Regions from separate parts of the Arthrobacter sp. genome, predicted to be linked through region 4. Evidence: riboswitches for the same ligand, from Rfam matches in the RefSeq annotation. Region 4 holds a riboswitch; each other region holds the start of a gene.
What was found. Region 4 has a riboswitch for S-adenosylmethionine ahead of RTN46_RS07370 (ATP-binding cassette domain-containing protein). Riboswitches for the same ligand answer to the same signal wherever they lie in the genome.

Region 1: linked by a shared signal. The riboswitch ahead of RTN46_RS10240 (bifunctional o-acetylhomoserine/o-acetylserine sulfhydrylase) and the one ahead of RTN46_RS07370 (ATP-binding cassette domain-containing protein) in region 4 are both predicted to bind S-adenosylmethionine.
Region 2: linked by a shared signal. The riboswitch ahead of RTN46_RS10640 (MetQ/NlpA family ABC transporter substrate-binding protein) and the one ahead of RTN46_RS07370 (ATP-binding cassette domain-containing protein) in region 4 are both predicted to bind S-adenosylmethionine.
Region 3: linked by a shared signal. The riboswitch ahead of RTN46_RS14935 (flavin reductase family protein) and the one ahead of RTN46_RS07370 (ATP-binding cassette domain-containing protein) in region 4 are both predicted to bind S-adenosylmethionine.

Annotation. Positions count from the first base shown of each region.
Region 1 covers NZ_DALZXY010000049.1:7,359-14,763, reverse strand. Annotated here, with positions in the region: gene RTN46_RS10260 (type II CAAX endopeptidase family protein) at 1-224, shown strand, start outside; gene RTN46_RS10255 (sugar-binding domain-containing protein) at 231-2,150, shown strand; gene RTN46_RS10250 (hypothetical protein) at 2,234-2,785, opposite strand; gene RTN46_RS10245 (VOC family protein) at 4,273-4,914, opposite strand; SAM riboswitch class IV at 5,060-5,177, shown strand; gene RTN46_RS10240 (bifunctional o-acetylhomoserine/o-acetylserine sulfhydrylase) at 5,245-6,561, shown strand; gene RTN46_RS10235 (homoserine O-acetyltransferase) at 6,571-7,405, shown strand, end outside.
Region 2 covers NZ_DALZXY010000052.1:15,523-22,927, forward strand. Annotated here, with positions in the region: gene RTN46_RS10610 (TOBE domain-containing protein) at 1-258, shown strand, start outside; gene modA (molybdate ABC transporter substrate-binding protein) at 258-1,043, shown strand; gene RTN46_RS10620 (ABC transporter permease) at 1,122-1,913, shown strand; gene RTN46_RS10625 (ABC transporter ATP-binding protein) at 1,910-3,022, shown strand; gene RTN46_RS10630 (pentapeptide repeat-containing protein) at 3,035-3,913, opposite strand; gene RTN46_RS10635 (macrolide 2'-phosphotransferase) at 4,215-5,129, opposite strand; SAM riboswitch class IV at 5,368-5,485, shown strand; gene RTN46_RS10640 (MetQ/NlpA family ABC transporter substrate-binding protein) at 5,566-6,447, shown strand; gene RTN46_RS10645 (methionine ABC transporter ATP-binding protein) at 6,528-7,405, shown strand, end outside.
Region 3 covers NZ_DALZXY010000105.1:1,498-8,902, reverse strand. Annotated here, with positions in the region: gene aspS (aspartate--tRNA ligase) at 1-1,675, shown strand, start outside; gene RTN46_RS14940 (M66 family metalloprotease) at 1,983-5,186, shown strand; gene RTN46_RS14935 (flavin reductase family protein) at 5,295-5,804, opposite strand; SAM riboswitch class IV at 5,854-5,973, opposite strand; gene RTN46_RS14930 (PhzF family phenazine biosynthesis protein) at 6,121-6,957, shown strand.
Region 4 covers NZ_DALZXY010000028.1:15,517-22,921, reverse strand. Annotated here, with positions in the region: gene RTN46_RS07390 (MetQ/NlpA family ABC transporter substrate-binding protein) at 1-455, opposite strand, end outside; gene RTN46_RS07385 (acyl-CoA dehydrogenase family protein) at 482-1,696, opposite strand; gene RTN46_RS07380 (LLM class flavin-dependent oxidoreductase) at 1,693-3,138, opposite strand; gene RTN46_RS07375 (methionine ABC transporter permease) at 3,166-3,831, opposite strand; gene RTN46_RS07370 (ATP-binding cassette domain-containing protein) at 3,824-4,633, opposite strand; SAM riboswitch class I at 4,740-4,838, opposite strand; gene RTN46_RS07365 (hypothetical protein) at 5,046-5,615, shown strand; gene RTN46_RS07360 (SMR family transporter) at 5,612-5,959, shown strand; gene RTN46_RS07355 (SMR family transporter) at 5,959-6,276, shown strand; gene RTN46_RS07350 (CoA-binding protein) at 6,316-6,732, opposite strand; gene RTN46_RS07345 (alpha/beta hydrolase) at 6,822-7,405, opposite strand, start outside.

The DNA.
Region 1 (7,405 bases), on a different contig from region 4:
GAGTGCCTGCCATGATTCTCACGAGCGCATTAATCCGGGCCAGCTACCACCTGTACCAGGGGATCGGTCCGGGAATCGGCAACTTCGTGATGGGGCTGATTTTCGGCTATGCCTACTACAAGACCCGGCGTGTGATGCCCCTGATCATCGCCCACGCGCTCGTGGACATCGCCGGATTCGTGGGCTTTGCCTTGTTCGGTCCGGCAATCGGCATTGGAGACTAACGCGGGATGGCGCTGACCACACCCTGGGGCGAAGCCCTTGACCCGGAGCACATCCTGCCCGAGTATCCGCGGCCGCAGCTGGTCCGCGGATCCTGGCTCAACCTCAACGGAAGCTGGGACTACGCCTTCACGCCCGCGGGCAGCGAGGAGGCACCCCGCGACTGGGACGGGAAGATCCTGGTGCCGTTCTCGCCCGAAGCCCCGCTTTCCGGCGTCGGCCGCCAGCTGCAGCCTGGGGAAGCGCTCTGGTACCGGCGTCGCTTTTCCCTGCCGCGCGTCGGGCCGGTTTCCGGGCGGGTGCCTGGCTTGTCGCCGGGCCTGCCGCGTGGCGGGCAGTCGAGCGGGCGGGTGCTGCTCCACTTTGGTGCCGTTGACCAGTCCTGCACGGTAGTCGTCAACGGCCGCCGCGCCGGCGGGCATGACGGCGGTTACCTGCCCTTCAGCCTCGACATCACCGATCTGCTTGTCCCCGGGGAGCAGCAGGAACTGGTGGTGCGGGTGTTGGACGGCAGCGACACCAACGGCGCTGCGCGGGGGAAACAGAAGCTCGAGCGCGGCGGGATCTGGTACACGGCGCAGTCCGGGATCTGGCAGACCGTTTGGCTGGAAGAAGTCCCCGAAACCTTTATCCAGGATCTTGTCATCACACCCCTGGCATCGCTGGACGGCGTCGAATTCACGGTTCATGCCGGGCCGCGGTCCGGCGGTGCGCCGGCTGGTGCGGGTGCGCCGGTGCCCGGATCAGACGGTGCGCTGGGAGGTGCGGTCTCGGCGTCGTTCCTGACACCGGAACCGGGGCGCGCGGAGATCGTCGTGATGGCCGAGGGGGCGGAGGTGGCCCGCGGTACAGCAGTCCCCGGGGAGCCGCTGCGCGTGCAGGTGCCGCAGCCTCGGCTGTGGAGTCCGGAGGATCCCTTCCTGTACTCGGTGAGCGTGCGGCTGGGGGAGGACGCCGTCCAGAGTTACTTCGGGCTGCGCAGTTTCGGCACCGGTAAGGATGCGAACGGGCACCAGCGGCTGCTGCTCAACGGTCGGCCGTACTTCCATGCCGGGCTGCTGGACCAGGGGTACTGGCCGGACGGGCTCTACACCGCCCCGGCCGACGCAGCCATGGTCCAAGACATCCAGACGGCCAAGGACCTGGGCTATACGATGCTGCGCAAGCACATCAAGATCGAGCCGATGCGCTGGTATTACCACTGCGACCGGCTCGGCATGCTGGTCTGGCAGGATCTGGTCAACGGAGGCACGGGCGCCGGGCGTGCTCCGGAACTGCTGCCGCTTCCCGGCCGGGGGAGCCGCAGCGACCGCCGCTACGCAAAGTTCGGCCGCAGTGACGCCGCCGGACGCGAAGCATTCCGCCGGGACATGCGCGAGACCGTGGAACTGCTGCGGAGCGTGCCGAGTATCGCCTTGTGGGTCCCCTTTAACGAAGGCTGGGGACAGTTCGACGCCGCCGCGGTCGCCGCGGAACTGCGGGAACTCGACCCGACCCGGGGGATCGACCACGCCAGCGGCTGGCACGACCAGGGCGCCGGAGATACCAAAAGCCTGCACGTATACGCCGTCCCGTTCCGGATCCGGCGGCGCTGGCAGCGCGATCCGCGGGCCATCGTGCTTTCGGAATACGGCGGCTTCAGCCTGCCCGTGGAGGGGCATACCTGGAACAGCTCGGTCTTTGGCTACGGCAAAACCCTGCACACCCGGGCGGAGCTCGAACACGCCTTCACCGAACTGCACCGGACCCAGATCGAGCCGGCCGTGGCGCTTGGACTGGCTGCCACCGTCTACACCCAGCTGGCCGACGTCGAGGACGAAGTGAACGGGCTGCTCACTTATGACCGCAAGGTCCTGAAGCTCGACGCCGGGGTGGTGCGGGAAATCAATCGGGGGCTGATCCGGGCTGCAGCGGCTTCCTCGGTGTAGACGTGCGGCACGCGGATCGCTGTAGGGGTTTGCGACCCTGGCCGCTTCGGTTTGGGGCATGGCTGTCCCTGCGGGCCGGAGCTCTATTGTCGCCGTCGGGTTCTGGGTAGTCCTGCCCGAGTCAGTATTTGCGCCAGGCCGTCCGGGTCCTCAGGTGCTTTGAAGAGGGCGGCCCAGACCCAGCGCACAAATCCTACGCCGGTAGCGCGGATGGCGTCTTCTCGGCGCTTTTCCTGCAGTAGGGCTTGCTGGGATTGCCCGCCGACCCCGTTTAGTGCTGGCCCATACTTCAGAGCACCATCGAACTCGCCGACCAGATTTTGCTGAGGCCAAAAGAAGTCTGTCCGGCCGAGCACCCGGCCGCCGGCAGAGCGAAACTCTTTCTGCAGCTCCGGGGGCGGAAAGCCGAGCCGGTGCAGGGCCGCCCGGGAAAGGGACTCTCCCGCTGATTCTGATCGCTTGTCGGCAAAATTTATGACCCGAAGGGCACGGGTTCGTTTTGCTTGGGTTGGCAGCGCCTGCGCCAGGTCCTTCAAGTCTGCCTTTTCCAACGGGGCCAGTCCGCGCAACGGATCGGGCCGCAGGACGTGGTCCATGGCTGGAACTGCGGGCTCAAAGGGCAGGTAGGCGGCCATGTCGAGAACCGTTTGCGCACGAGATGTGACGGCAAACCCTGCGATCCTGGAGAGAGGTTCGAGCAGTTGCCGTTCGGCCCAGCGGATTCCTCCTCGACGTCGTGCATGCGAAGGGGCCGAGGCCAGGACCATGATCTCGTTGGAAGAACCGATGGTGGGAATTCCCCAAGCGATAGCAGCCGACTCCTGGAGCAGGACCCGAGGGTTCCGGCCCTGCTCCGCAGCTGCCGTCAGCTTCGTGATTTCGCGTTCCCAACGGGGGAGGTTTTCCCAATGGGCAGCGGAGACGTAGACGCCCGGCCTCAGCCGTAGCAACTCCCCGCTGCGGCACCGACTGGCAAGGGATCGCCGACCGGGACCGTCCCGATCTGCGTCCGACGAAAAAAGGAGAGCTGGCTGCATTCTCCAATCTTGGACCTTCACGATCTTGCCTGGATGTTGGGGTCCCCATCTGTGGAAAACCCTACGGTTTGGGGGAAATCGACCATTTTGGGATTTCCCTGCCAGGGCGCTCCGGAGGGAAATCCCATAACGGCTGGATTTTCCCAAAACGGAGGGAAACAACGTCACAAAACGGGAGGATTTTCCCAGAACGGAGGGGCGTGGTGCACGGAGTGGGCAGATTTTCCCAAAACGGAGGGGCGTGGTGCACGGAGTGGGCGGACTTTCCCAAAACGGAGGGGCGTGGTGCACGGAGTGGGCGGACTTTCCCAGAACGGAGGGGCGTGGTGCACGGAGTGGGCGGATTTTCCCAGAACGGAGGGGCGTGGTGCACGGAGTGGGCGGACTTTCCCAGAACGGAGGGAAACAACGTCACAAAGCGGGAGGATTTTACCAAAACGGAGGGAACAAAGGTTGCATAACGGCAGGGGTTTCCAGAGGGAGGGTGCGGGCGGAAGAACGGTGGGGACAGGCGTGCCGAAGCATCCGCCGGAACCCTCCTGAGATGCGCCGCCCCGAACGAGCCGCCACCCTAAACAAAGCCAGCACCCTGAATGAATCGCCGAACTGAACCGAGCAGTGCGCCAGCCAACACTCAGACCGGCGCCGTTCTGCGTCAATACCCGGCGCGATGTCCGGACCATCCCAGCCCCGACAATCCCTGTCAGGACCAAACTACAGATCCGGGCAAGCGCCGCCCGCGCCACAGACCCGGGCAACGCGGAGATACGTTGAAGGCCTCGAAACGTCCGACCCGATCCGGCCCAACCCGACTCGACCCAACCGGCCCAGCACACGCCCGGCCCACGACCGCCCGACCGGGCGGCAGCTCGGCCCTCGCCAACACCTTTGTCGAAATCGACGCCGTCCCGGTCAGCCGAAATAGACAGCAAAAGGGTGGACGGACTGGTAAATCCAGTCCGTCCACCCGCAGCTGTCCTGATGTGGCAGGGGAGTCCCCAAGGGGAGGGAAACGCCCGCGCAGGATTGACCCGATGTGGCAGGGGAGTCCCGAAGCGGAGGGATATCCCTCCGGGACGAGGTTTTTAGATCTCGACGAGGCCGGAAGGCGTCCCGAAGGAAACGGACATAATGCCCGGGGTGCCCTTCGGGGAAACCCAGGTGACATCCACGGATTCCAGCGGCTCCTCGACCGGCATACCCAGCCATTCCGTGACCCGCGCGGCAGAGCCGGCAATGGTCAGGGACTCCAAGGACACGGTCCCGGAGAGGGCACGGGACGGATGGAGATCCGCTTTGTCCTCATCCCAGCGCAGCATGTAGGGAACCTGCGGGTCGGCGATCAGGCCGTTGATGCCGATCTGCCGCCAGGTCAGCTCCTGGCCGTCGGGGAACTTCCGGTTTCCCGGAACCGAAGCACGGCCAAGCCGTTCTTCGAAGGGAGCCAGGTCATTGACCTCGACACACCAGCCCATCCAACCGCCGCCGGCTTCGGACCGGGCACGCACGGCCTGGCCGAAGGGTGCTTTGTCAGAAGCCGGGTGGTTCAGGACTTCAACCACCTCGATGTACTGGTGGTTAGCCAGGGGCAGGATCATATTGCGGGTGCCAAAACGGGGGTGAACCCCGCCCTTGACATATTCGGTCCCGAGGGCAGCAGCAATGCGTTCCGTGGTGGCCAGCAGGCCGTCGGATTCGCAGGCGTAAGAAACGTGATCCAGGCGCATGCGAATATCTTGACACGTTGTGACCTGTGTCTCGACTAAGGCCAGCCTAAGCAGCTCAAAAGTGGAACCTGTTAGGGGAACTAAATGAATTCACGCTGCGTCATATGGGTTGCGCAACTGAGTGTCCGTTGGTTCTATGGGTACAGGTCATGAGCGCCAGCAGATAGCCCCGGCTTGCTGGCCGGCAACCCTCCAACCGCGGTGGGGTGCCCCGGGTGAAGACCTGGCTGGGCATCAAAAGGATGTCACGGCAAGCGCGGGCCACACGTCTGTATCCGGAGTACTTCCGGCATCGGTTCCTGTGGGGCCCCTGGTCAAAAAGGGAGCAACATGTCTGCCAACTGGTCGTTCGAAACCCGCCAGATCCACGCAGGACAGGAGCCCGACGCCGTCACCGGCGCCCGTGCCCTGCCTATCTACCAGACCTCGTCCTTCGTATTCCCCAGTGCGGAAGCAGCTGCCAACCGTTTCGCCCTGGCTGAACTTGCACCTATCTATACGCGGATCGGAAACCCCACCCAGGAAGCGGTGGAGAACCGCATCGCGTCACTGGAGGGCGGGCTCGGGGCACTGCTGCTGGCCTCGGGCCAGGCAGCCGAGACCTACGCCATCCTCAACATCGCCGAGGCAGGGGACCACATCGTGGCCAGCCCCAGCCTGTACGGCGGAACCTACAACCTCTTCAAGCACACCCTGAAGAAATTCGGCATCACAGTCACATTCGTGGCTGATCCGGACAACTTGGAGCAGTGGCGCGCAGCGGTCCAGCCCAATACCAAGGCGTTCTTCGGCGAGGTCGTCTCCAATCCGCGCCAGGACGTCCTGGACATTGAGGGTATTTCCGCCGTCGCGCACGAGGCCGGCGTCCCGTTGATCGTGGACAACACCCTGGCCACGCCGTACCTGATCCGTCCCATTGAATGGGGCGCGGACATCGTGGTGCATTCGGCTACCAAGTACCTCGGCGGCCACGGCACCACAATCGCCGGCGTGATCGTGGATTCGGGCAACTTCGACTTCGGCGCCGACCCGGAGAAGTTCCCGGGCTTCAACACCCCGGATGAAAGCTACAACGGCTTGGTCTACGCCCGGGACCTCGGCGCCAACGGAGCACTCGGTGCGAACCTGGCGTACATCCTCAAGGCCCGCGTGCAGCTGCTGCGCGACCTCGGTGCGGCACTCTCGCCGTTCAGCGCCTTCCTCCTGGCCCAGGGGCTGGAAACCCTGAGCCTGCGTGTGGAACGGCACGTAGAGAACGCTGTCGCCGTCGCCACCTGGCTGGAAGGTCACGACGACGTCGTCTCGGTTGCGTACGCAGGCCTTGAGTCGAGCCCGTGGTACGAACGAGGACGCAAGTACGGGCCCCGCGGCACCGGCGCCATTGTGTCCTTCGAAATCGCCGGCGGCGTCGAAGCAGGCAAACGCTTCGTGGACGCCCTGGAACTGCATTCACACGTGGCGAACGTTGGTGACGTCCGTTCGCTGGTGATTCATCCGGCGTCGACCACCCACAGCCAGCTGGGCGCCGAAGCGCAGGCAGCGGCCGGCGTCAGCCCGGGCCTGGTGCGGCTTTCGGTCGGTCTGGAGCACCTGGATGACATCATCGCGGACCTCGACGCCGGTTTCCGCGCCGCCAAGGGAGCCTGACGCATTCCCGTGACAACATATCCACCCGCACCGCAGCACCCCGTCAGCACCATCGACGGGGTGCTGCAGTGCGCCTCGATCGGCACCCTGGAACTGGAGACCGGCGGCATCCTGCCGGACGTGGTCCTGGGGTATGAAACCTGGGGCCGGCTGAACCGCGACGCCTCCAACGCCGTGCTGATCCCGCACGCCCTGACCGGAAGTACCCATGTCGCCCAGGGAGACACGGACGAACCGGGCTGGTGGGACGGACTTGTCGGCCCGGGCCGGACCGTGGACACCAACCGCTTTTTTGTGGTCTCGATCAATATGGTCGGCGGCTGTTACGGCTCCACGGGCCCGGCATCGGCAGATCCGGACGGCCTGCCCTGGGGATCCCGCTTCCCGTTTGTCACCATCCGGGACTCGGTGCGCGCCGAAGCCAGGCTGGCCGACCTGCTGGGCATCCGCCGCTGGCACACTGTGCTCGGCGGATCACTGGGCGGGGCGCGCGCCCTGGAATGGGCTGTCACCGAACCCGGGCGGGTGGCCCGCTGCGCAGTGATCGCAGCGACCGCGGCCAGCACCGGGGAACAGATTGCCTTCGCCCAGGCGCAGGTGGCAGCGATCCGGCTGGATCCTGATTTCAACGGCGGCGACTATTACAACGGCCGGGCACCGACGGGAGGCCTCGGACTGGCCCGGCGGATCGCGCACATCACCTACCGGTCAGAACCTGAACTGCAGTACCGGTTCGGTCGGACACCGCAGCCGGGGGAGGATCCCCTCGGATCGCCGCTTCCGGCACGGCGCGGACGGTACCAGGTGGAAAGCTACCTGGATCATCAGGCACAGAAGCTCTCCG
Region 2 (7,405 bases), on a different contig from region 4:
AGCCAGGCGCATCTGCCTGAGGACCCCACGGTGGTTGCCAGTTCCGCGCGGAACCGGTTTGTCGGCCTGGTGACGGAAATCGTGATGGACAAGGTCATGGCGCAGGTCGAATTGCAGTGCGGACCCTTCCGTGTGGTCTCGCTGATGAGCGCCGAGGCCGTCCGCGAGCTCGGACTGGAACCCGGGTCCACCGCCACCGCCGTCGTCAAGGCAACCAACGTCATCGTCGAAATACCTCCGGGAAAGAAACAGGCGTAATGCATCACAGGAATCACGGATCCGCAAGGACGGCTGCCCTCCTGCTTGCCCTGGCCGCATTGGCGCTGCCCGCCTGCGCGGCGTCGCCCTCAGCCTCTTCGCCAGAAGATGGACACGAGCTAATGGTCTTCGCTGCCGCGTCGCTGTCCGGCCCCTTCACGGAGCTGGCCGACGAGTTCGAGGGGGCACATCCCGGCACTGCGGTGCGCTTGAATTTTGCCGGCTCAGCGGACCTGGCCAGCCAGATTCAATCCGGCGCCCCGGCAGACGTCTTCGCATCCGCGGACGCAGCCAACATGGACAAGGTTGAGGCAGAGGGACTTGCCGCCGGCGATCCCGCACCCTTTGCCGTCAACACCCTCACCATCGCGGTGCCTCCGGGCAATCCGGGCGGGATCACCGGGTTCCGTGACCTGGGGGATCCGGGTATGCAGGTGGTGATGTGCGCGGAGCAGGTGCCCTGCGGCGCTGCCGCGGCAAGGATCGAAGCGGCCACCGGAACCGAAATCAGCCCGGTAAGCGAAGAGTCTTCCGTGACCGGAGTCCTAGGCAAGGTCAGCTCAGGGGAGGCGGATGCCGGGCTGGTCTATGTCACCGATGTCCGCGCTGCCGCCGGGAAGGTGGAAGAAGTGGCTTTCCCGGAGGCGGCCCAGGCAGTCAACACCTACCCGATCGTTCGACTTTCACAGGCGGGGGAAGCGGACCTGGCCGATGAGTTCATCCGGTTCGTGCGCAGCGACGCCGGCCAGGAAGTCCTGCGGAAGGCAGGGTTCGGTGCGCCGTAGTGAGCCATCATCCTCACCGGTCAGCAGCCGCAAACCGGCGGCATCCGCCGTCGGCGCTGGGGCCAGAGGAGGAGGCGCGTGATTGCGCTGCCACGCTGGGTCACCGCTGCCGCCTGCGTGGGGGCCTTATTCCTGCTCCTGCCGCTGGTGGCAGTTGCCGCCGAGGTGGACTGGGCGGAGTTCATCCCGCTGGTGACCTCAGAGTCCTCACTGGCTGCGCTGTCACTGAGCCTGCGGACAGCAACAGTCAGCACGTTGCTGTGCATCCTGCTTGGTGTGCCCCTGGCCCTGGCCTTGGCCAGGCTGCGGTTCCCGGGAAAACGCCTGGTGCGGGCCCTGGTCCTGCTGCCGCTGGTGCTTCCGCCTGTGGTCAGCGGCATTGCGCTGCTGTACACCTTCGGCCGGCAGGGACTGCTGGGTGGAGCACTGGAGGTGCTGGGCGTGCAGATAGCGTTCTCCACTGCCGCCGTGATCCTCGCCCAGACCTTTGTTGCCCTGCCGTTCCTGGTGCTGAGCCTCGAAGGGGCGCTCCGGACCGCGGGAACCCGCTACGAAGCCGTGGCCGCAACTCTTGGCGCCGGACCCGGAACGGTGCTGCGGCGGGTCACCGTGCCGCTGGTGCTCCCGGGCCTGGCCTCCGGGGCTGTGCTCTCCTTCGCCCGGTGCCTTGGTGAGTTCGGTGCCACGCTCGCGTTCGCCGGCAGCCTCGAGGGTGTCACCCGGACGCTGCCCCTGGAGATCTATCTGCAGCGGGAAACCGACGCCGACGCCGCGGTGGCACTTTCCCTGGTCCTGGTGGTGGTCGCGGTGACCGTCGTTGGCTTGTCCTACCGCAGTACCGCTCCAAGTGAGCGGGCGGTGCGGGCATGAGGCTGGATTTGCGGGCCGTATTACCGGAACGCGGAATCGACGTCGCGTTCGAGGTGGCTCCCGGTGAAACAGTGGCCCTGCTGGGACCTAACGGGGCTGGGAAGTCCACAGTGGTCTCCCTGATCGCGGGGCTGCTCCATCCCCAGGCTGGGCGCGCCGAACTTGGCGGCACCACGCTCTTCGACGTCGAACAGGGAAAACGGCTGCCGCCCCACCTCAGGGGGACAGCCCTCCTCGCCCAGGAAGCCCTGCTGTTTCCGCACCTCAGCGCCGAGGAGAACGTGGCCTTTGGGCCCCGCAGCTCCGGGACGCCGCGGAGGCAAGCCAGGGCTGCCGCCCGGCACTGGCTGGGGCAGACCGACGCCGCCGAGTTTGCGGCGCGGAAGCCGGCCCAACTTTCCGGCGGACAGGCGCAGCGGGTCGCCCTGGCGCGGGCGCTGGCCGCAGAACCGTCCCTGCTGCTGCTGGACGAACCGATGGCGGCGCTGGACGTACATGCTGCCCCCCTGCTGCGGCGGCTGCTCAGCCGCGTCCTGGTGGACCGCAGTGCCCTGATCGTCACCCATGACGTCCTGGACGCGCTGACCCTGGCTGACCGGGTCCTGGTCATGCAGGACGGGCGGATCGTTGAGGAAGGCCCGCCGTCGCAGGTTCTTCGGCGGCCCCGCAGCCGGTTCACTGCCAGCCTTGCCGGGCTGAACCTGGTGGCGGGAACCCGCAGCGGGGACTGCTTCATGGCCCCCGGGTTCGAGCTTCAGGGATGCCCGGACGGACCCACCGGACCGCATCCGGACGGCGCCAAATGGCTGGCCGCTTTTTCGCCGTCCTCGGTGTCTGTCAGCCTCGCAGAGCCTGACAGCGCGTCCGGGGCTGGTGCGGTGTCAGGTCCGGCGTCCGCTTCCGTCAGCACAGCGGGCCAGGGCGGCACCGGAAACGTGCTCAAGGTGACGGTCACCGAGCTGGAACCGCACGGCGACAGGATCCGGGTACGGGCCGGAGAGCTCGCCGCGGATATCGCTCCGGCCGAAGCAGCATGCCTGTCACTGCTGCCGGGACAGGAAGTGTTCTTCACCCTGGATCCCGCAGCCGTTGCCCTGTACCCGGCGTAGCGGCGGATGGTGTCAGCCGCCTGTCCAGTGGCCGGGCCGGCTGAGATCCGGCGGCAGGAGAGTCTCCGGGTCGCCGCTGGCCGCGTTGACCTGAGGCTGCGTTAGGTACAAGGCCCGGGACAGGTCTGCGCCCTCCAGCCGTGCGCCGCGCAGGTCCGCGCCCAGCAGGTCAGTTCCGGAGAGATCCGCTCCGCGGAGGTCCGAACCGATCAAATAGGCCCCGCGGAGATCTGCCCCGCAGAGGCGCACGGATCGCAGATTGCGTCCAATAAGGTCAGCTTGGGGGAGCAGGTCCTTCCCGGTTCCTTCCGGTTCGTCGGCAAAATAGCCGGCACGCACCTCCTCACTGACCTCCATCAGCAGTGTCCGGACTACCTCGTGGAGCGCGGGAAGGTCCAGCGCCCGCAGGGCCGCTGGACCCTGGTCTATCGTCCTCCTGATCATGGTGCTGAGGTCGGCCGCCCGTCCGGCGGTATCCAAGTCAAAGGTCCGGGACCCGGCCTCCACCAGGTACCAGAGCATTTCGTGGAGCTGGCGCACGGAGGCAAAGGCACCGAACATCTCCTGTGCCCGTTCAGGGTGGCTGTGCCAGTTTTCGCCGGGGAAGTAGCCCTGGGAAACGGTCTGCCCGGCACCAAAGCAGTCAAAAACCGTACAGCCGCTGAATCCCCGCGGGCGCAGGGATTCGTGGATAGTGCAGGAGAAATCAGTGGCCAGGTTGCGGCACGGGGTTCCAGCAGCCTTGTCAACGGCAAAGTCGGCGGACTTCGTGAACCCGAAGGCCGTGCAGCACAACGCATAGCAGCTGGCGCAATCCGGGCGCAGCGCACTGCGGTCATTCAGTGGGGTTATTGGCAGGAAACGTCCTGGTTGGGGCTCGTGGGCAGGCATAGCTGTTCTTCCGGGAGGATTTGAGGGTGTGGGCCTGGGTGTTCGGGACTCCGCAGGAGTCCCGGCGTCGGGCACACAAAATCACCGCCCGCCACGGAGTCGTCACGGGTCCGAAGGGGAGCATCAAGCTGGCAGAGAGCGCTCTGCATCACGGAAATAAGTAAGTTTGCACTGCTGGCAGGATACCCAAGGCGTCCGCGGCCGGCCACCAGTTCAACAGAGGTTACGCGCGGCTCAGCAGAGGTTAGGTGCGGCGCCAGGTCCGGCGGCTGTGTTCGATCGTGCTGCCGAGTGTGTTGTTTTAGGCAGGCTTCAGCTGTGCGGCCGCGGCGTCACGGTGCTCGGGCAGTCCCGTGGTCAAGGCATAGAGCGCATGGTTCAACGGACCCGCAGCAATGAGGGCAGCGCAGCGTTCCACCAGATAAGGCTCGGAGTGCCCGGTTGCCTCCTGGTACCAGGTCGCTACCTCCTGGAGGGAGCCGGGGGAAATGAGCTGCACGTACATGAATTCCAGCGCCGGGTCGCTGACTTTCGCCGTGGTCCAGTCCAGTACCGAGACGATGCGGTCCTCGTCATCGAGCAGCAGGTGGGCTGGATATAGCTCACCGTGGGTCAGGACGGTCCGCGCCGGCCAGAAGTGATCGTCGTCGAGCCACCGGCGCCATCCGTCCAGCAGGTCCGGGGCGATCCGGAACTCTGCTTCAACCGTGCCGAGGCCGTCCGCCCAGTTTTGCCGGACGGTTTCCGGGGTTTCGGCCGGGATGCCGGCTGCAGCTGCGGCGGCAGCGTCCATGCTGTGCAGGGATCCGATGAGCTTGGCCAGGGATTGAAGGTAGGGCCGCGATGACGGGTCAAAATGCCAGTTCGTCTGGTTCTCGGGCCCCACGGTCAGTCCGGGGGTCCCGGGCAGCAGCGGGTACGCGATCAGGTCCTCGGTCTGGATCCTCCAATCCGGGACGGCCGCAGGCAGCCGGGGCCGGACAAAATCGAGGATGGCCCGTTCCTGGTCCTGGTTCGCCGCAACGTCCGGGCGACGGGGGACCCGCAGTACCCATTGCTCATCTGTGCCTGTGCCTGTGCCTGTGGCTGTTGCGAACGCAACCCGGTAGTCCAGCCCTGCTTCGTTGAAACGGACGCTTTCCGGCTCCAGGACCAGTCCGAAACGTTTCGCCAGGGCGCAGATGCCGTCCGCGCCGAGATCCTCGACCGTGCCCATACGCTTCCTCCTTGGACTCTCAGCTGCCACGCCGTGCGTACCCGGCAGAAAGAACAATCCTACCGACGCGGCGGGTTGGCCCAACAGGCTCTGACTGGGCCGGTGGCACGAGCACCGGCATCGCACTGTGTCCTTCTGCGACGTTATATGTCGCTCTTTGTCTTCCCGCGACGGCGTGCGCCGCTCTGTGTCATCCGGTTTTGGCGCGGCCCCGCACCCGCCCCTAGCGTGAGACCGGAATCAAGAGTTCCAGCCATCGGCCCTGGCCGGCTGGACAGCAACCCTCTCGTCGTAGCGGGGTGCTCCAGGTGAAGATTCGGCCTTGGCGGAGACCCTCCGCAAGGCAAGTACGGCGCCGGCACTGCCCTAAGAGCGGCCTGCGCCACCCCACTCTTCGCGCGCCTTGCCGCGAACCCATCAGGAGAAGAACCGAACCATGAAACTCAGCAGGAAAATCCTGGCAGTTGCCGTAGCACCCCTCCTTGCCCTCGGTATGGCCGCCTGCGGGTCGGCTGCCGGGGACGAGGGCGGCCCGGTGAAAATCGGCGTCGTTGGTGCCAGCGATCCGTACTGGGCCACCTACACCGAGGCGGCCAAGGCGGAGGGGATCGACGTCGAAATTGTGGACTTTGGCGAGTACACGCTTCCCAACCCCGCGCTGACCGAGGGAGAGCTGGACCTGAACCAGTTCCAGCACATCGTGTACCTGGCCCGCTACAACGTGGCCAGCGGCGAGGACCTGATACCTGTCGGCTCCACTGCCATCTATCCGCTGGGCCTCTACTCCACGCAGTACGATTCCGTGGAAGATATCCCCGCCGGCGCCACCGTGGCCATCCCCAACGACGAGAGCAACCTGTCCCGCGGTCTGCTGGTACTTCAGTCCGCCGGCCTCGTGAGCCTTGCCGGCGGCGGCAGCGCGTTCTCCACCCTCGATGACATCGAGGAAGCCAAGTCCAAGGTCAAGGTCACCACGCTGGAAGCGTCGCTGACACCGACGTCGCTGCCTGACGTTGCCGCCGCCATCATCAACAACGACTTCGTGGGCGACGCAGGGCTGAAGTTCGAGGACGCCATTGCCCAGGATGATCCCTCGGATCCCGCAGCTATCCCGTACGTGAACATTTTCGCGGCCCGGGCCGGCGAGGAAAACAATGAGACGTACCTGAAGCTGGTGGAGATCTACCAGAACACCCAGTCGGTCCAGGACGGTGTGCAGGAGGTCTCCGGCAACACCGCCGAGTTCCTAAAAGTTCCGGTCGAGGACCTGTCGACTTCGCTGGCCAAGGTCCAGAAGGACATCGAAGCCCTGGGCTAGCCCCGACGCATCACCGAAGGGTCCCGGCCGGCGGCAGCAGCTGCCGGGCGGGACACCCGTCTCCAAAATAAGGAACCTTCATGGCCCTCATTTCCCTGCAGAACGTCTCCAAGTCCTATCCGCCGGCCCGGAAGGGCGAATCCTCCGTCGCCGCGTTGACGGAGATCAACCTCGAGATCGAGGCGGGGGAGATTTTCGGCATCATCGGCTATTCCGGCGCCGGCAAGTCCACCCTGGTCCGGCTCATCAATGCCCTTGAAACCAGTACTTCGGGGAATATCACAGTGGACGGGCAGCAGGTCTCCGGGGTTCCCGAAAGGAAGCTGAAGTCGCTGCGGCTGGGCATTGGGATGATTTTCCAGCAGTTCAACCTCTTCAACTCAAAGACGGTGCGGGGCAACATCGCGTACCCGCTGCGGGTTGCCGGGCGGAGCAAGACGGAAATCGCTGCCCGCGTGGAGGAACTGCTCGACTTCGTCGGCCTGGCGGATAAGGCGGGGAGCTATCCCGAACAGCTCTCCGGCGGGCAGAAACAGCGGGTCGGCATTGCCCGGGCGCTGGCCGCGTCACCCAAGATCCTGCTGGCCGACGAAGCCACCTCAGCCCTTGACCCGGAAACCACCCACGAGGTGCTGTCCCTGCTGCGCCGGGTGAACCGGGAACTCGGCATCACCATTGTGGTCATTACCCACGAGATGGACGTCATCCAGAATCTGGCCACCCGGGTGGCGGTGATGGACGGCGGACGGATCGTGGAACAGGGCGAAGTCTTCGAGGTCTTCTCGAATCCGCGCCGGCCGTCCTCGCAGAAGTTCGTCTCCACCGTGGTTCGGGGCGTCCCGTCCCCGGATGAGCTGGCTTCCCTGAAAGCCCGGCACGAAGGGCGGATTGTCACCCTGTCCTTCCGGGACGGAAATGCCTCACAGGCCGAGGTTTTCCTTGAACTGGGCCGCGCCGG
Region 3 (7,405 bases), on a different contig from region 4:
TGCCTCCGGTGTCGCCCAGGTGGTCGTCCGGGAAGAGGACGTCTTCCACGGCCTGCGCAACGAGTACGTCCTGCAGATCACCGGCAAGGTTGAACGCCGCCCCGAAGGCAACGAGAACCCGGCGCTGGCCACCGGCGAGGTCGAGGTCATCGCCGACGAGGTTGTTATCCTCAACACCTCCGATCCGCTGCCCTTCCAGATCGACGAGCACGTCGAAGTCGGCGAGGAAGCCCGCCTGAAGCACCGCTACCTGGACCTGCGCCGCCCGGCTCCGTCCGCGGCACTGCGCCTGCGCTCCGAAGCCAACCGTGTGGCCCGCGAGCTGCTGCACGGCGAAGGCTTCGTCGAAATCGAAACCCCGACCCTGACCCGCTCCACCCCCGAAGGCGCCCGCGACTTCGTGGTGCCGGCCCGCCTGGCACCGGGTTCCTGGTACGCCCTGCCGCAGTCGCCGCAGCTCTTCAAGCAGCTGCTCCAGGTCGGCGGGTTCGAGAAGTACTACCAGATTGCCCGCTGCTACCGCGACGAGGATTTCCGCGCCGACCGCCAGCCGGAGTTCACGCAGCTGGACATCGAAGCCAGCTTCGTCGAAGAGAACGACATCATCGCCCTGGGCGAGGAGATCGTGAAGGCTCTCTGGAAGCTGATCGGCGTCGAAATTGAAACCCCGATCCGCCGCATGACCTACGCCGATGCCATGGCCCGCTACGGCTCGGACAAGCCGGACCTGCGCTTCGGCCAGGAACTGACCGAACTGACCGAGTTCTTCAAGGACACCACCTTCCGCGTGTTCCAGGCTCCGTACGTCGGCGCCGTCGTGATGCCGGGCGGTGCCTCCCAGGCCCGCCGCACCCTCGATGCCTGGCAGGAATGGGCCAAGCAGCGCGGCGCCAAGGGCCTGGCCTATGTGCTGGTCCAGGAGGACGGTACGCTGACCGGTCCGGTCGCCAAGAACCTCACCGACTTTGAGCGCGAGAACCTCGCCGAGAAGGTTGGCGCCAAGCCCGGCGACTGCATCTTCTTCGCCGCGGGCCAGACCTCCGAAGCACGTGCCCTGCTCGGCGCAGCCCGCGTCGAAATCGGCCACCGCACCGGCCTGATCGATCCCAAGGACTGGGCTTTCGTCTGGATCGTCGACGCGCCGATGTTCGAGCCCGCTGCCGCAGCCGTCGCTGCCGGCGACGTTGCTGCCGGTGAAGGCGAATGGACCGCGGTGCACCACGCGTTCACCTCGCCGAAGCCCGAGTTCATGGATACCTTCGACACCGATCCCGGCTCCGCCGTGGCCTATGCCTACGACATTGTCTGCAACGGCAACGAAATCGGCGGCGGCTCCATCCGTATCCACCAGCGCGACGTGCAGGAACGTGTCTTCAAGGTGATGGGCATCTCCGAAGAGACCGCGCAGGAGCAGTTCGGCTTCCTGCTCGAAGGTTTCAAGTACGGCGCGCCGCCGCACGGCGGCATTGCCTTCGGCTGGGACCGTGTGGTGGCCCTGCTGGCCGGCGCCGACTCGATCCGCGACGTCATCGCCTTCCCGAAGTCCGGCGGCGGCTACGATCCGCTGACCTCCGCTCCGGCGCCGATCAGCGCGCAGCAGCGCAAGGAAGCCGGCGTGGACTTCAAGCCGGAGAAGAAGCAGGACAAGCAGGACGAAACTCCCGCAGCTCAGTAGTTTCCCGGGAAAAGCCCGGCCGCCCATGGGCGGCCGGGCTTTTTGCTGCCTGCTCCGGGGGACGGGCTCCGGACCGAAATTCGTGCGTTAGTGCGAATTCAGAAACGAGAATGATTTCGGTGTCGGAAAAATGAAGCATGCTTGTGATTGACCGGCAGAATTAGTTTGGGAATTTTGTGCCCATTTTGCGCTACCGCTATTCCGGCTGGAGATTGCCACTCATAGGGTTTTTAAGGCGATTAGTTTCTGCCCGCACCCGACTATCAGTCACATCGTCGATTTACCGCGGGCCGACGAGGAAACACGAATGCAGCGCAAAAGTCTCACACCCCCACTGTTATCCCGGCTGACCACGGCAACCGTCGGAACGGCCCTGGTCCTCGGACTCACCGGTTTCTCGACGGCAGTCCCCACAACCAACGACGCCGGCAACGGCACCGAGACGCTGGCTGGGGAGCCTGCGTCCGCCGTCGTTCCCCTTGACCTTGCCGGATTCTATGACACCACCGCGGCGGGGACGGAGCGCCAGCTCCGCAATGACCTCACAGGGGGTCTTGCAGGCCAGGTGCAGTTTGCCCAGAGCCATACAATCAATGCGGCCGGAAATGCCGCGGCAAAGATGCCTTCGCTGGTGGCAGACCGGGCGGCGCTGCTCCTTTTCTCGCCCCATTCAGGCGCCTCGGGAGTAAGCGTAGCGGCCACCATTAACGGGGTTCCCCAGGGGACGCTCCAACTGGCCCCGCCGTCGGATATTCCCCGCTCCGATATGGACATCACTAACAACCGGGCCGACGTCGCTTATTCCTCGACAGCTTGGACTGCCGAGCTGCCCTGGAATTGGATGAAACCGGGCCTGGAGCTGACCTTTACAACGGACACGGGTACCGGAGTGCTCGCACGGAGCAACATCCAGTTCGCTGCGCCGGCGGAGATGATTATCAGCTCGATCGAGCTCGGCATGCTCACGGACTACCCGAAGTCCGATGGTCACTACATGTTCAACCAGCCGGAAAAGTCCGGGGCCGATTACTTCCAGACCATTCCGGTCTCCAAACTCACGATGGCTGTTTATGAGCCGGTTCGCCTCGATAAGGTCATCGTGTCCTCCGGCGTCATCTATGAAGGCAAAAGCGCCGTCAACGGCGACGTCTACTCGGGCGACCTGCGCGAAAGCGTCGGCAAGGCGCAGGTGAGCACCGGCATCAACCTCGCCAATTTCGGCACCACCAGCGGGTCGATGGACCAGCGGCAGCCGGGGACGTTCAACCAGCGGATCATCCATCACTCGGCCGGAAACTATGCCAACGGTGTGCAGACGCACGGCCTCAGCGGGGGCAACGGGATGGCGACCCTGTACGACTCCGTGGGCAACGAGCTCAGCCATGAGCTCGGCCACTCCTACGGTCTTGGACACTATCCGGGGGTGGATACCTCGAAGCAGGGTGATGACCGGGTCATCAACGCCAGCCACCACAGCGAAAGCGGCTGGGGCTACATTGCCTACCGGGACCGCATGCGTTCCAATCTCTCCTCGAACACCGACTTCACCGCCGAGGGGTTCGACTTGAACGCCGGGCGCTTCACGCAGAACTACCAGGGCCTCTACAACTACCACCGGGACGCCATGTCCGGCGGCAGCAACTCGAGCACCCTCTCGCGCTACACCCACCTCACCGGTTACAGCACGGAGATCACCCAGCGGTCCCTGGCCACCGTTGTCCCGGACCTGTCCTACCCCAGCGGCTACCGGGACTGGGATGCCGCAGCAGGCGCCTACGTTGATGCGAAGGTGAAGACGCCCGCGTTCTCGGCGCCCAAACCCGCCCAGGTCGGCGTTCCGGTCTACACCCTGCTCGGTGGATACAACCCATCGGTGCCTGAACAGACCGTGCTTTACCCCGCCTTCCGCAGCAACTACGGCAACGTATTCGACCTCCCGCAGGCGGACACCAAGGCCACTGACTCAACGCGCCGGTGCTGGCTGGATATCACCTTCCAGGACGGGCACGTCGAGCAGACGGCCCTGCTGGCGAGCAACGGCGTCAAGCAGTTCAACGTCAATCTCGCCGAAGCGGATAAGCCGACCGATGCCTCGATCTACTGCCGGGTGAATGGGACAACGACCAAGCTCGGCAACTCGATCAGCATTGCAGCAGATCAGGAGCCGCTTCGCCCCGCCGTCGTGATTGGCCAGGAAGCCGGGTACGAAGCCCTGCGTGCCGTTGAACTGCCGGAGCTTGAAGCGAAGCTCCAGGCCGTTGCCAACCAGGCCGTACCAGTCTTGGACACAAACGGCACTGTGCTCCTGCAGAGCTGGAAGGATGACCTGAGCGGGCTCACACCGGAGGCCCGGCGCGTGGCCGAATCAGTCCAGGCACAAACGGCGGCCGCCGCCTCGATCGACAGTTTCATCCAGGGGAACCAGGCCAAGCTCGATGCCAAGGATCCGGCCGCCACAGCGGAACTGTTCAAGTTGATGTCCTCGCTGGGCTTCGTCGAGAATCCCACCCAGGTGCTTCCGCAGGGAGGCAGGTTGCTGGTCGACGGCGGGCATTGCCTCGTCCTTGGCGAAGACCTCGGCGTGACGGTGCCGCAGGACAAGGCGCTGTGCGCCGACACTGCTTCCCAGCGCTGGATGATCGACGTCCGCGGTGCAATTCACAGCGAACAGCGCCCGGATCTGTGCCTCGTTCCCGGTACTCCGGTGAATGTTGCCGCGTGCTCCCAGGCTGCAGGATCACAGGTGTGGAAGCTTGAGGCCGACGGGCATATCAAGAGCGCGGTCTCGAGCTACCTCGATTTCTACCGGCACCAGGGGATCGCGGGCATGTACGGGAAGACAAACGGGGCGAACCAGATCTGGACCGGTCTGGCCGCCGCAGCGAACCCCGGTATGGCCACGCTGAAGTCAGGCAGCCTGGCGACGCTTGCCGGCCTGAATTTCGCCACTGCCTCCATCGATGCGTTCATTGAGGCGAACCAGGCGAAGCTCGATGCGAAGGACCCCGCCACGACGGCAGAACTCACGGCACTCCTGACCAGGAGCGGATTCACGGAAAGCCCCACCCAGGTCCTTCCCAGCGGTGGGCGGGTCCTCGTGAACAACGGCCACTGCCTCGTACTGGAGAACAATGGCGGCGTCACCGTCCCCAAGGACAAGTCGCGGTGCGCCGATACCGCTGCCCAGCGCTGGTTTGCGGATGCGCGCGGTGCGATCCACAGCGAGGCGCGTCCTGACCTGTGCCTGGTGCCCGGTACGCCGGTGAAAACCGCCTCGTGCGCCCCGGCCGACGGATCTCAGGTTTGGCTCTTTGAAGCAGACGGGCACATCAAGAGTTCGGTCTCGAGCTACCTCGACTTCTACCGTGACGAGGGAATAGTTGGCATGTTCTCGAAGAACGCGGGTGCCAATCAGATCTGGACGGGCCTCACAACGTCAGCCAACCCCGGAATGGCAACGTTGAAGGCCGGCAGCCTGGCGGCGCTCTTCCGCCTCGGCCTCGACGCCTAGCGGCCTCTGCACCGGCTAGACACCGGTAACCAACAAAAAGGTGCACGTCCTGCTGCGGGACGTGCACCTTTTTGAATGAGGTTTGATTTGCTGCTTCAATCCGTCCGGTTAGAGCGCGAACTCAGGCACCGACAGGTTCCGGAACTTCGATCCGTGGAACACGAGCGGCTCGTGGGCGTCTTCGTGGGTGGAGTAGCCGTGCACGCGCAGCAGCACCACCGCATGATCCCCGGCGGGCACCTCGCCTTCGACCGAGCACTCGAGCCAGAGTGCTGCCTCCTCCAGGAACAGGGCGCCGGTACCGGACTCAGCCACGTTCAGGCCGGTAAAACGGTCGCCGTCCCTGGAGGCGATCTGGCGGCAGACGCCGTCGTGCCCCGCCCCCAGGACGGACACGCCCAGCCGTACCGCCCGCCGCAGCACCGGCCAGGTGCGCGAGGTGTTCTGGACTGCGAACATCACCAGCGGCGGATCCATCGAAACGCCAACGGTGAAGGACGAGGCCACGATCCCCTGGGGAGCGCCGTCGATTTCAGCACAAAGAGCGGCGATCCCGGAGGGGAAACGCCCGAACGCCCGGCGGAGCGCATTGGGGTGCAGATCGGTTTCAAGGGCCACTGGATTTCCTCTGCCTGACGCGCCCATCCGTCCTGCGGGCAACACGGGAACGCTGTACTTGCCGGACCGGGAGATCCACCGGAACGGCCGAATCGTCACCTGGAGCACCCCGCTATGGCGAGAGGGTTGCCGTCCAGCCGGCCAGGGCCTGTGGCTGGAACTCTTGATTCTGTCCATCAACCTAGGGCCCGGCGCAGGGAGGCGCAAACCCGTGTCACACAGGCCACATGATTCGCAACAGTTCGTAACGGCCGGGCTGCTCTCCGGGCAGGCGGTTGTTCCCCCGGCAAGCCGGAAGAGCCATTACAGTGTCCGCATGAGACAACGCTGGTTCAAGCAGGTAGACGTCTTTGGTGGCCGCCCCTACCAGGGCAATCCGCTTGCCGTGGTGCTGGATGGCGAAGACCTTGATGACGAACAGATGCTGCAGTTCGCCCGTTGGACGAATCTTTCGGAGACCACCTTCGTGCTCCCGGCGATCCAGGAGGACGCCGACTACCGCGTCCGGATCTTCACACCCGGGGGAGAGATCCCGTTCGCCGGACATCCCACGCTTGGAACGTGCCACGCCTGGACGGAGGCGGGCAACACGCCAATGAGGCCGGGGCTTGTGGTCCAGGAATGCGGCATCGGGCTGGTGCCGCTGCGGGTCAATGCCGGACTGGCTGCCTTCGCCGCGCCGCGGCTCATCCGCACCGGCCCCGTCGAGTCGGACATCCTGGCCCGGGTCACGGCTGCGCTGGGACTGTCGCCGGAGCAGGTCCGAGGCCACCAGTGGGTGGACAACGGGCCGGGATGGATGGGCTTGCTGCTGCCCGACGCCGAGACCGTGCTCTCGCTGCGCCCGGACCACGCGGCGCTCGGCAACCTGCGGGTCGGCGTGATCGCTCCACAGCCCGAATCCGCCGAAACGGACTTCGAGGTCCGCGCTTTCGCTCCCGGCCTGGGGGTGGCCGAGGACCCGGTCACCGGCAGCCTGAACGCGGGACTGGCCCAGTGGCTGATCGGCGAGGGCCTCGCAGAGGAGCGCTACACGGTGACGCAGGGTACGGCGGTCCATCGGGCCGGGCTGGTCAGGGTTTTTATGCGTGAAGGCCGGATCTGGGTCGGCGGGGAGTCTGTGACCTGCATTGACGGGTCCGTTTCGCTCTAAGCCCCTCCCGAGGGCAGCGAGCACTCGCGTGGGTGCACGCGATGCCGGCCTGGTGCGCAGCTCTGGTGGGATGAATCGTTCCTATCCCGCCATTTCTGCGCACTGGAGGCCGTCCCGCGGGCCTCGGCGGCTGGCGCGGTGCCTGGGTGCGCAGCTCTGGTGGGATGAACCGTCCCTATCCCGCCATTTCTGCGCACTGGAGAACGGCCCGGGGGCCTCGGCGGCTGGCGCGGTGCCTGGGTGCGCAGCTCTGGTGGGATGAATCGTTCCTATCCCGCCATTTCTGCGCACTGGAGGCCGTCCCGCGGGCCTCGGCGGCTGGCGCGGTGCCTGGGTGCGCAGCTCTGGTGGGATGAACCGTTCCTATCCCGCCATTTCTGCGCACTGGAGGCCGTCCCGGGGACCAACGGCCCGGGGGCCGACGGCCCGGCCGGCCGGGTCCAGGGGG
Region 4 (7,405 bases):
AGCGCGCGGCCGTTGTTCGAGGGATCCACCGGCAAGGCGATCCGGGCGCCGTCGGGCAGTTCCTGCAGGCTGGAATACCGATCGGACCAGATCCCGCCTGGTGAACCGTAGACGTAGAACAGCGGCTGCACTTCCAGCTTCTGGTCCACGTTGAACTGCTGCAGGTAGGCGCCGTGCTGGAAGTAGTTGGCATCGAACTCGCCGTTCGACACAGCCAGGTTGGGCTGCACGATGTCGGTGACGTAGGTGGGCTCCAGCGTCCAGCCCTTAGCCTTGAGCAGTTCGACGGCGATCTTGGTTGGTTCCTGGTACGGCGCGGATTCGGTGACGATGATCTTGATGGTCTTGTCATTTGCGGCGGACGCGCCGCCGGTAAGGCCGCAGCCGGTGGCGGCGGCGACCGAGGCTGCGCCTGCACCGGCCAGGGCCAGTTTGAGGAAGTTCCTGCGTTCCATGATGTGTCCTTTGAGTGGGTGGGGGGTTACCGGTAGGCGGAGGGAACCGGTTCGGTGCCGTTGAGGAAGTAGCGGCCCAGTTCGTTGTACTTATAGGCCACGGGGTCGTGGAGGGTATGGGTTCTCACGTCCCGCCAGTAGCGGTCGAAGCCGTATTTGCTGCCCGCCGCACGGGCCCCGGTGACATCGAAAATCCGCGCGGTGACGTCGAGGGAGACCTCGTGGGCGGTGATCTTCGCCGCCGCGATCTGTTCCGCCACGCCGGCGCGGTCCGCCGCGGACAGTCCGTCCCCGGCGTCCCACGCCCACTGCAGCGCAGCGGTGGCATGGTCGACGACGGCGGCCAGGGACTGCAGCTTGGCGGTGAAGGAGCCATAGTGGTTCTGGATAAACGGATCTTCCGTGGCCGCTGCAACCTCCGCGTGGAACCACGGGCGGGCGGCGGTCCGGGTGTAGTCCCGGGCGGCCAGGACGGCGCCCTCGGCAGCGGCCAGGTAGGCGTGCGCGAAGAGCAGCTGGAAGGCCGGGGTGGTCAGGACCTGATGCGGCTGCCGGTCGCCGTCGTGGGCGCCCAGGTTCGTGATGACGGCGGCATCCGGCACAAAAACGTCCCGGAATTCGATGGTGTTAGTGGCCGTGAGCCGGGAGCCGAGCACATCCCAATCATCGTGGCGGACCACTCCGTCGGACGCGGTGTCGATGATCAGCGCGAGCCGGTCGCCGCCTTCGAGGACCGCACGGCCGTAGATCCGATCGGCCACCCTACTGCCGGTGGAGAAGGGCTTTTTGCCGGTGACGCGGTAGCCCTCGCCGGTGCGGACGCCAACCGCCTGCGGCCCCTGCGGTGTGCCGGTGGAGGACCAGAGCCACTGCTTGGAGAGGCATTCGTCCGCCAGGGCCTGCCCGCGCTCCTCGTCCAGGTCGATGTACGGGAAGGCCTGGAAAATGTAGTGATAGCCCAGCAGCTGGCCAATCGAGTTATCGGCCCGGGCGATCCGCTGCACAATCTCGAACGAGGTCTCCCAGTCGATTCCGGCGCCGCCGAAACGGGTGGGAATGGTCAGCGGCAGCAGCCCGGACCGGCGCAGGATTTCCACTTCGGTGAAAGGCGGCTTGTTCGCGACGTCCCGGTCCAGGGCGTCGGCTCCGAGGATCGCGGCGACCTCGTCGGCTATGCCGAACCAGTGGTCCTGGAGTTCTGTGGTGCGGTGGCCGTAGCGGGTGAGCAGGCTGGCGGTCATCGGGTTTCTCCTGTGGTGGCAAGGCTGGCTGCGCCGTCGGCGGCGAATGCTCCGCGGAAGCGGGCGGCGGGGTGGCGTTCGTTGAGCAGTCCGCCGCTGCCGGGCCCGTCAGCGCCGAAGAGCTTTTCCCGCAGGGTTCCGGGCGCGTACTCCGTCTGGGCCAGCCCGCGGCGGCGCAGTTCCGGCAGCACTCCCTCGATGAAGTCCGTGTAGGAGCCGGGCAGGACGGAGTTGATGATGTTTATCCCGTCCACGCCGGCGTCCTGCCAGCGCTCGAGTTCATCGGCGATCTGTTCCGGTGTGCCGGTGATCTGCTGGGCTTCGGTGCGGTAGCGGGCGACGTCGGCCAGGGTGGGATTACCGCCGGGGGTGGAGTCAATGATGGCCTGCAGCACTCCGCGCCCACCCTCGGTCCGAACCTCGCCGAGCGGAGTCTCGAGGTCCAGCCCGCCCAGGTCGATCCCGAGGCCGCCGCCAATGTGCGCGATCACTGCGTCGAGTTCCAGGTATTCGTCCAGTTCCGCCTTCCTGCGCTGGGCTTCCGCCTCGGTACTGCCAACCACAAAGGACAGGCCGGTGAAAACCTTGACGTCCTGCGGCAGCCGGCCCGCCTCCACGGCGCGGGCCCGGACCCCGGACGCGACCTTGGCCGCGTGGGCCGGGTTGGGCGCGAAGATGAACGTGGCTTCGGCGTTGGCTGCCGCGAATTGCTGTCCGCGCCCCGAACTGCCGGCCTGGAAAAGGACCGGGGTGCGCTGCGGTGACGGTGAACTCAGGTGCGGCCCGTCGATCGAGTAGCGCTCTCCGCGGTGATGGATCTTGTGCACCTTCTCCGGGTCCGCATGCACTCCGCTGTACTTGTCTTGGCTTAGTGCGTCCTCGTCCCACGACCCTTCCCACAGTTTGTAGACGGCTTCGACGTATTCGTCGGCCCAGTCGTACCTGCGGTCATGCTCGGTGAGTCCGTCGCCGCCGAAGTTCCGGTGCGCGTTCTCCAGCACCGAAGTGACGATGTTCCACCCGGCCCGGCCGTTCGTGAGGTGGTCAAGCGTGGACATCTGGCGCGCGAACTGGAAGGGGTGGCTTTGCACCACCGAGGACGTCGCGGCCAGGCCGATCTCGCTCGTGGCGCCGGCCAGCGCGGCGAGCAGCAGCACGGGATCGTTGGCCGGGACCTGCAGGCCGCGGCGCACATGCGAGGCCCAGCCGCCGTCGTGGTTTCCATAGAGGCCCACGACGTCGGCGAAAAAGAGGGCGTCGAACTTCGCCGCTTCGAGCTGGCGGGCGAGGTCCGTCCAGAAACCGAGTTCGTTAAAGCGGTGCTGTTCGGCTTCCGGATGCCGCCACTGGCCGCCGCGGATGTGGCTGGTGGTGTTCATCAGGAACGCGTTCAGCAGCAGTCGCGGCCGCGGTCCGGAGAAACGGGTACTGGGGATAGGCATGGGCGTTCTTTCGGTAGGAGCGGAGGGCTAGAGGCGTTTGTCGGCGCGGCGGGAGATCCAGGAGCCGCCCAGCTGCACGGCCTGCACCAGCAGGATCATGAGGACGATCGCGGTGATCATCAGCCCGGTTTCGTAGCGGTAGTAGCCGTAGCGGATGGCGAAGTCCCCGATCCCGCCGCCGCCCACGAGGCCGGCCATGGCGGAGTAGGAGATGAAGCTGACGGTCATGATGGTCGCGGAGCTGATCAGCCCCGGCCGCGCTTCGACCAGCAGGACGTCGCGGACAATCTGGGACCGGGTCGCGCCCATGGAACGGGCCGCTTCCACCACACCCCCGCCCAGCGCGGTGAGGTTCTGTTCCACGAACCGGGCGAAGTATGGGATCGCGTTGATGGTCAGCGGCACAATCACCGCGGCCGTGCCGATGGTGGTGCCCACGATGAAGCGGGTGAACGGGATGATGGCGATCAGCAGGATCAGGAACGGAAAGGACCGGACCAGGTTGACCGCCGAGTCCAGGACCCGGTGCAGCTTGGGTTTGTGGACCAGCCCGTTGGGGCCCAGGCCGTAGAGCAGGACGCCCAGCGGGGTGCCGATGAGTACGGCCAGCGGGATCGCCACCAGCAGCATGATGCCCGTCTGGCCCAGCGCGGTGAGCAGTTCGGGCCAGACTTCGATGATGCGCTCAAGCATGGTGGGCTCCTTCAAACCGGGCGGCGGCGGGCTCTCTTGCAGCGCGGTCCAGGCGGATTTCGTCGGAAATGAGATAGCGGCCAATCGAGGTTGCGGGCGTGAAACCGGGCCGCTGCAGCTCGGCAAGCGCGAACTGTTCCACCACGCGGCCCTCCTCCATCACGGCCACGTTGTCCGCGATCGCCTTGACGACGTTCATCTCGTGCGTGACCACCACGATCGTGATGCCGAAGCGGGCGTTGACGTCGCTGAGGTACTGCAGCACGGAGGCGGTGGTCCGCGGGTCGACGGCGGACGTGGGCTCATCGCACAGCAGGACCTTCGGCTCGGTGGCCAGGGCACGGGCGATTGCCACCCGCTGCTTTTGGCCGCCGGAGAGCTTGGCCGGGTAGGTTCCAGCTTTCTCGGACAGGTCGACGACGGCGAGCGCCTCGAGTGCCCGGCGGCGGCGCTCGGCGGCGTTGCCCACCCCGGCGAACTTGAGTGAGAGCTCCACGTTCTGCGCGGCTGTGCGGTTGTTTAGCAGGTTGAAGTGCTGGAAGATCATGCCGATCCCGTGCCGGGTGGCGCGTAGTTCGGCGTCGCCCAGGCCGGTGAGGTCCACTCCATCCACCAGCACCCGGCCCGAGGTGGGGCGCTCCAGCAGGTTGATGTTGCGCAGCAGGGTGGATTTACCGGCTCCGGAGAAGCCGATGATTCCTTGGATGCTGCCGCGCGGGATGTCCAGTGACACGTCATCCACAGCGGTCAAGCTGGATCCACTGCTGCTGAAAACGGTCGAAACGTTCTCGATCCGGATCATGCCGTCCTCCTTCGGTCAGTACCCGAGAAGAGGTGCCCACCCGCACTGGGGGCCCGGCGGCAGCGTGGCAGGACACGGCTGCGGCGGACCAACGAAAGCAGATGCTTCTCCATCGGTCCTGGCGGTAGCACCCATCTCCGCAGAATTACGGAAGGGGTTGCTGCGGCGTCACGGAGCCAGGTCTCTCAGCCGCTCTGGATGGTTATGGGTCCATGCTGGTGGCCGGGGACGGGACCGCGCAAACATGTGTCCGTCCGTGGCACAGTGCGTCGGACTGTGACTCTCCGGGCGTCACACCCGGACTTTGTTACGTCATCCTGCGTTCAGTTCCCCCCTGTCACCGAGCCCTCGGCGGTGCGGCTCCAGCGATCCGCATACCACCAACTCGCGCAGGGTGAGGCAGGATTGCTGTGTGACACTTCCCGAACGTCCGCCGCTTTCCCCCAGCCTCAGCGGAGCAGAGTTCCGCCGCTGGTACTGGCTCAAGGACGAGCTGCAGGCCTTTGCCCGGCACCTGGGCCTGCGGGCAACAGGCTCGAAGGAAAGCCTCGCTGACCGTTTGGAAGCGTTCCTGGATGGCCGCCCCCAGCCGCTTCCAACACCGGCACCGGGCCGAACGGCGGACCGGCTGAGGCCGCCGCTGACCATCCACACTGTCATTCCCGCCGGCCATCCCTGCAGCCAGGTCCTCCGGGCGTTTTTCCTCAATGCCCTGGGACCGGGGTTCCGCTTCGACGCTCCGATGCGGGAGTTTTTCGCGGCCAACGACGGCAGCGCGACCCTGGCCGCGGCGTTGGACCACTGGCATGCCACCCGCGGCGCCGAGCCGAGGCCTATCGGGGCGCAGTTCGAACTCAACCGCTTCAGCAGGCAGTGGCATCGGGACAATCCGGCTGGATCCCGGCAGGATCTGCTCGCGGCCTGGCAGTCCCACCGGTCCCTTCCCACAGACCTCCGCCCGGCAAACGGCACCACCCCGTGAAAGCCTGGCTTTTCCTGCTGCTGGCAATCGTCCTGGAAGTCACCGGCTCCCTTGCGCTGAAGGCAGCCCTGGACGCTCCCGCCCTGTACGCCGTTGTGGTGCCTGCCTATCTGGCCGCGTTCGTTTTGCTCTCGGCGACCCTGCGCGCCGGCATGGGACTGGGCGTTGCCTACGGAATCTGGGGTGCCACCGGGGTTGCGCTCACCGCGGTTATGTCGCTGTTCCTGTTTGGAGAGCCGATCACCCTACTGATGGGCCTGGGAATCACCGCCGTGATGGCTGGTGTGCTCTGCGTTGAACTGGGCCGCCAGGCCGCGGAGAAGAGAACGGGCGGGGCGGCCTGATGGCGTGGCTGTTCCTATGCGGAGCCATCGTCTTCGAAGTGGGCGGGACCCTTTCCCTGCGCCTCGCCCTCGAGGACAAGCGCTGGTACGCCGGTGTCGTGACCGGTTATTCGGTTGCCTTCAGCATGCTCTCCCTGACCCTCGCCAGCGGCATGGCCCTGGGGATCGCGTACGGAATCTGGGCTGCCGTCGGCGTGGCCCTCACCGCTGTACTCAGCCGGTTCCTGTTCCAGGAACCACTGACCTGGCTGATGGGACTGGGCATTGCCCTCATCATCGGCGGGGTCCTGCTCATCGAGCTGGGCGCAGCGTACTGACCTGATCCGGCGGATGAACAGAGGAAGGCTGCGCGTGCCTCACCAACCGAAGCGGCGCGCCTCAATCACCGGGCAGGTATCCATCACGACGTCGAGCCCGGCCGCGGCGGCACGCTGGGCTGCCGCTTCGTCAACGACGCCCAGCTGCAGCCACACCGCGTTGGCACCAACGGCAATGGCCTGGTCCACGACATCTCCCACTTTCGCTGAGTTCACGAAACAGTCGACGACGTCGATTTGGCCGGGGATGTCCGCAAGCCGGGTGTAGCCCTGATTCCCGTGCACGGCCTCGCCCTTCAAGTTGACCGGGACGACCTCCATCCCCAGCGTGTCCTGGACGAACCGCGCAACGCCGACAGCCGGACGCAGCGGATTATTGGAAAGCCCCACCACCGCCCAACGTCCCTGGGCCGAGAGCAGGCGGGAGATGACCTTGGGATCGTTACGATGCGTCATGTGGGCGCCTCCGTCCGGTCGGTGTGCTGAAGACTTCCCCAGCCTACGCGCCGAGCGGCACACCGGTCGATGGGCGGATCGGTGCTGCCCTAGTCCAGGAAAGCGTCAACGGCGGCGGCCAGCGCTGCGTCTTCGATTCCGTGCCATCCACCGTCCACGAGCTGGAAGGACCCCTCGGGCAGGACGGCTGCGGTGTTCCGTGCCCAGTCCTGGAGCCGCCGGTCGCTGCCCGAGCTCGCCAGGACCAGCACCGGAACACGGATACCTGCCAGGCTCGACAGATCCGTATCGATCATCAAAGTGAGGTCGTAGGCGATGGTGTGCGCGGCTGGCTCGAACTGGCTGGGTTCGGATTCACGGATCAGCTCTTCCGGGACGCCGATGGACTCCTGGAAGAGACGGATTGCTCCGGCGCGGTCGTCTGCCTCGATGAGGGCCGCGAGCTGGGGGCGGATGTCCGGCCCCGATCCGCCGTCATTGGACAGTGGCGGTTCCACGGCCACGACACTGGAGATGACGGCGGATTCCGAGGCCGCCCGCAGGGCCAGGATCGCGCCGGACGAGGTGCCCAGCAGATCCGCCGTTCCGCCGGCGGTTTCGACTACCGCCAGGAGGTCGTCCACTTCTGATTCAGCCGTGTATTCCTCCCCGTCGCCGCTGGCACCCTTGCCCC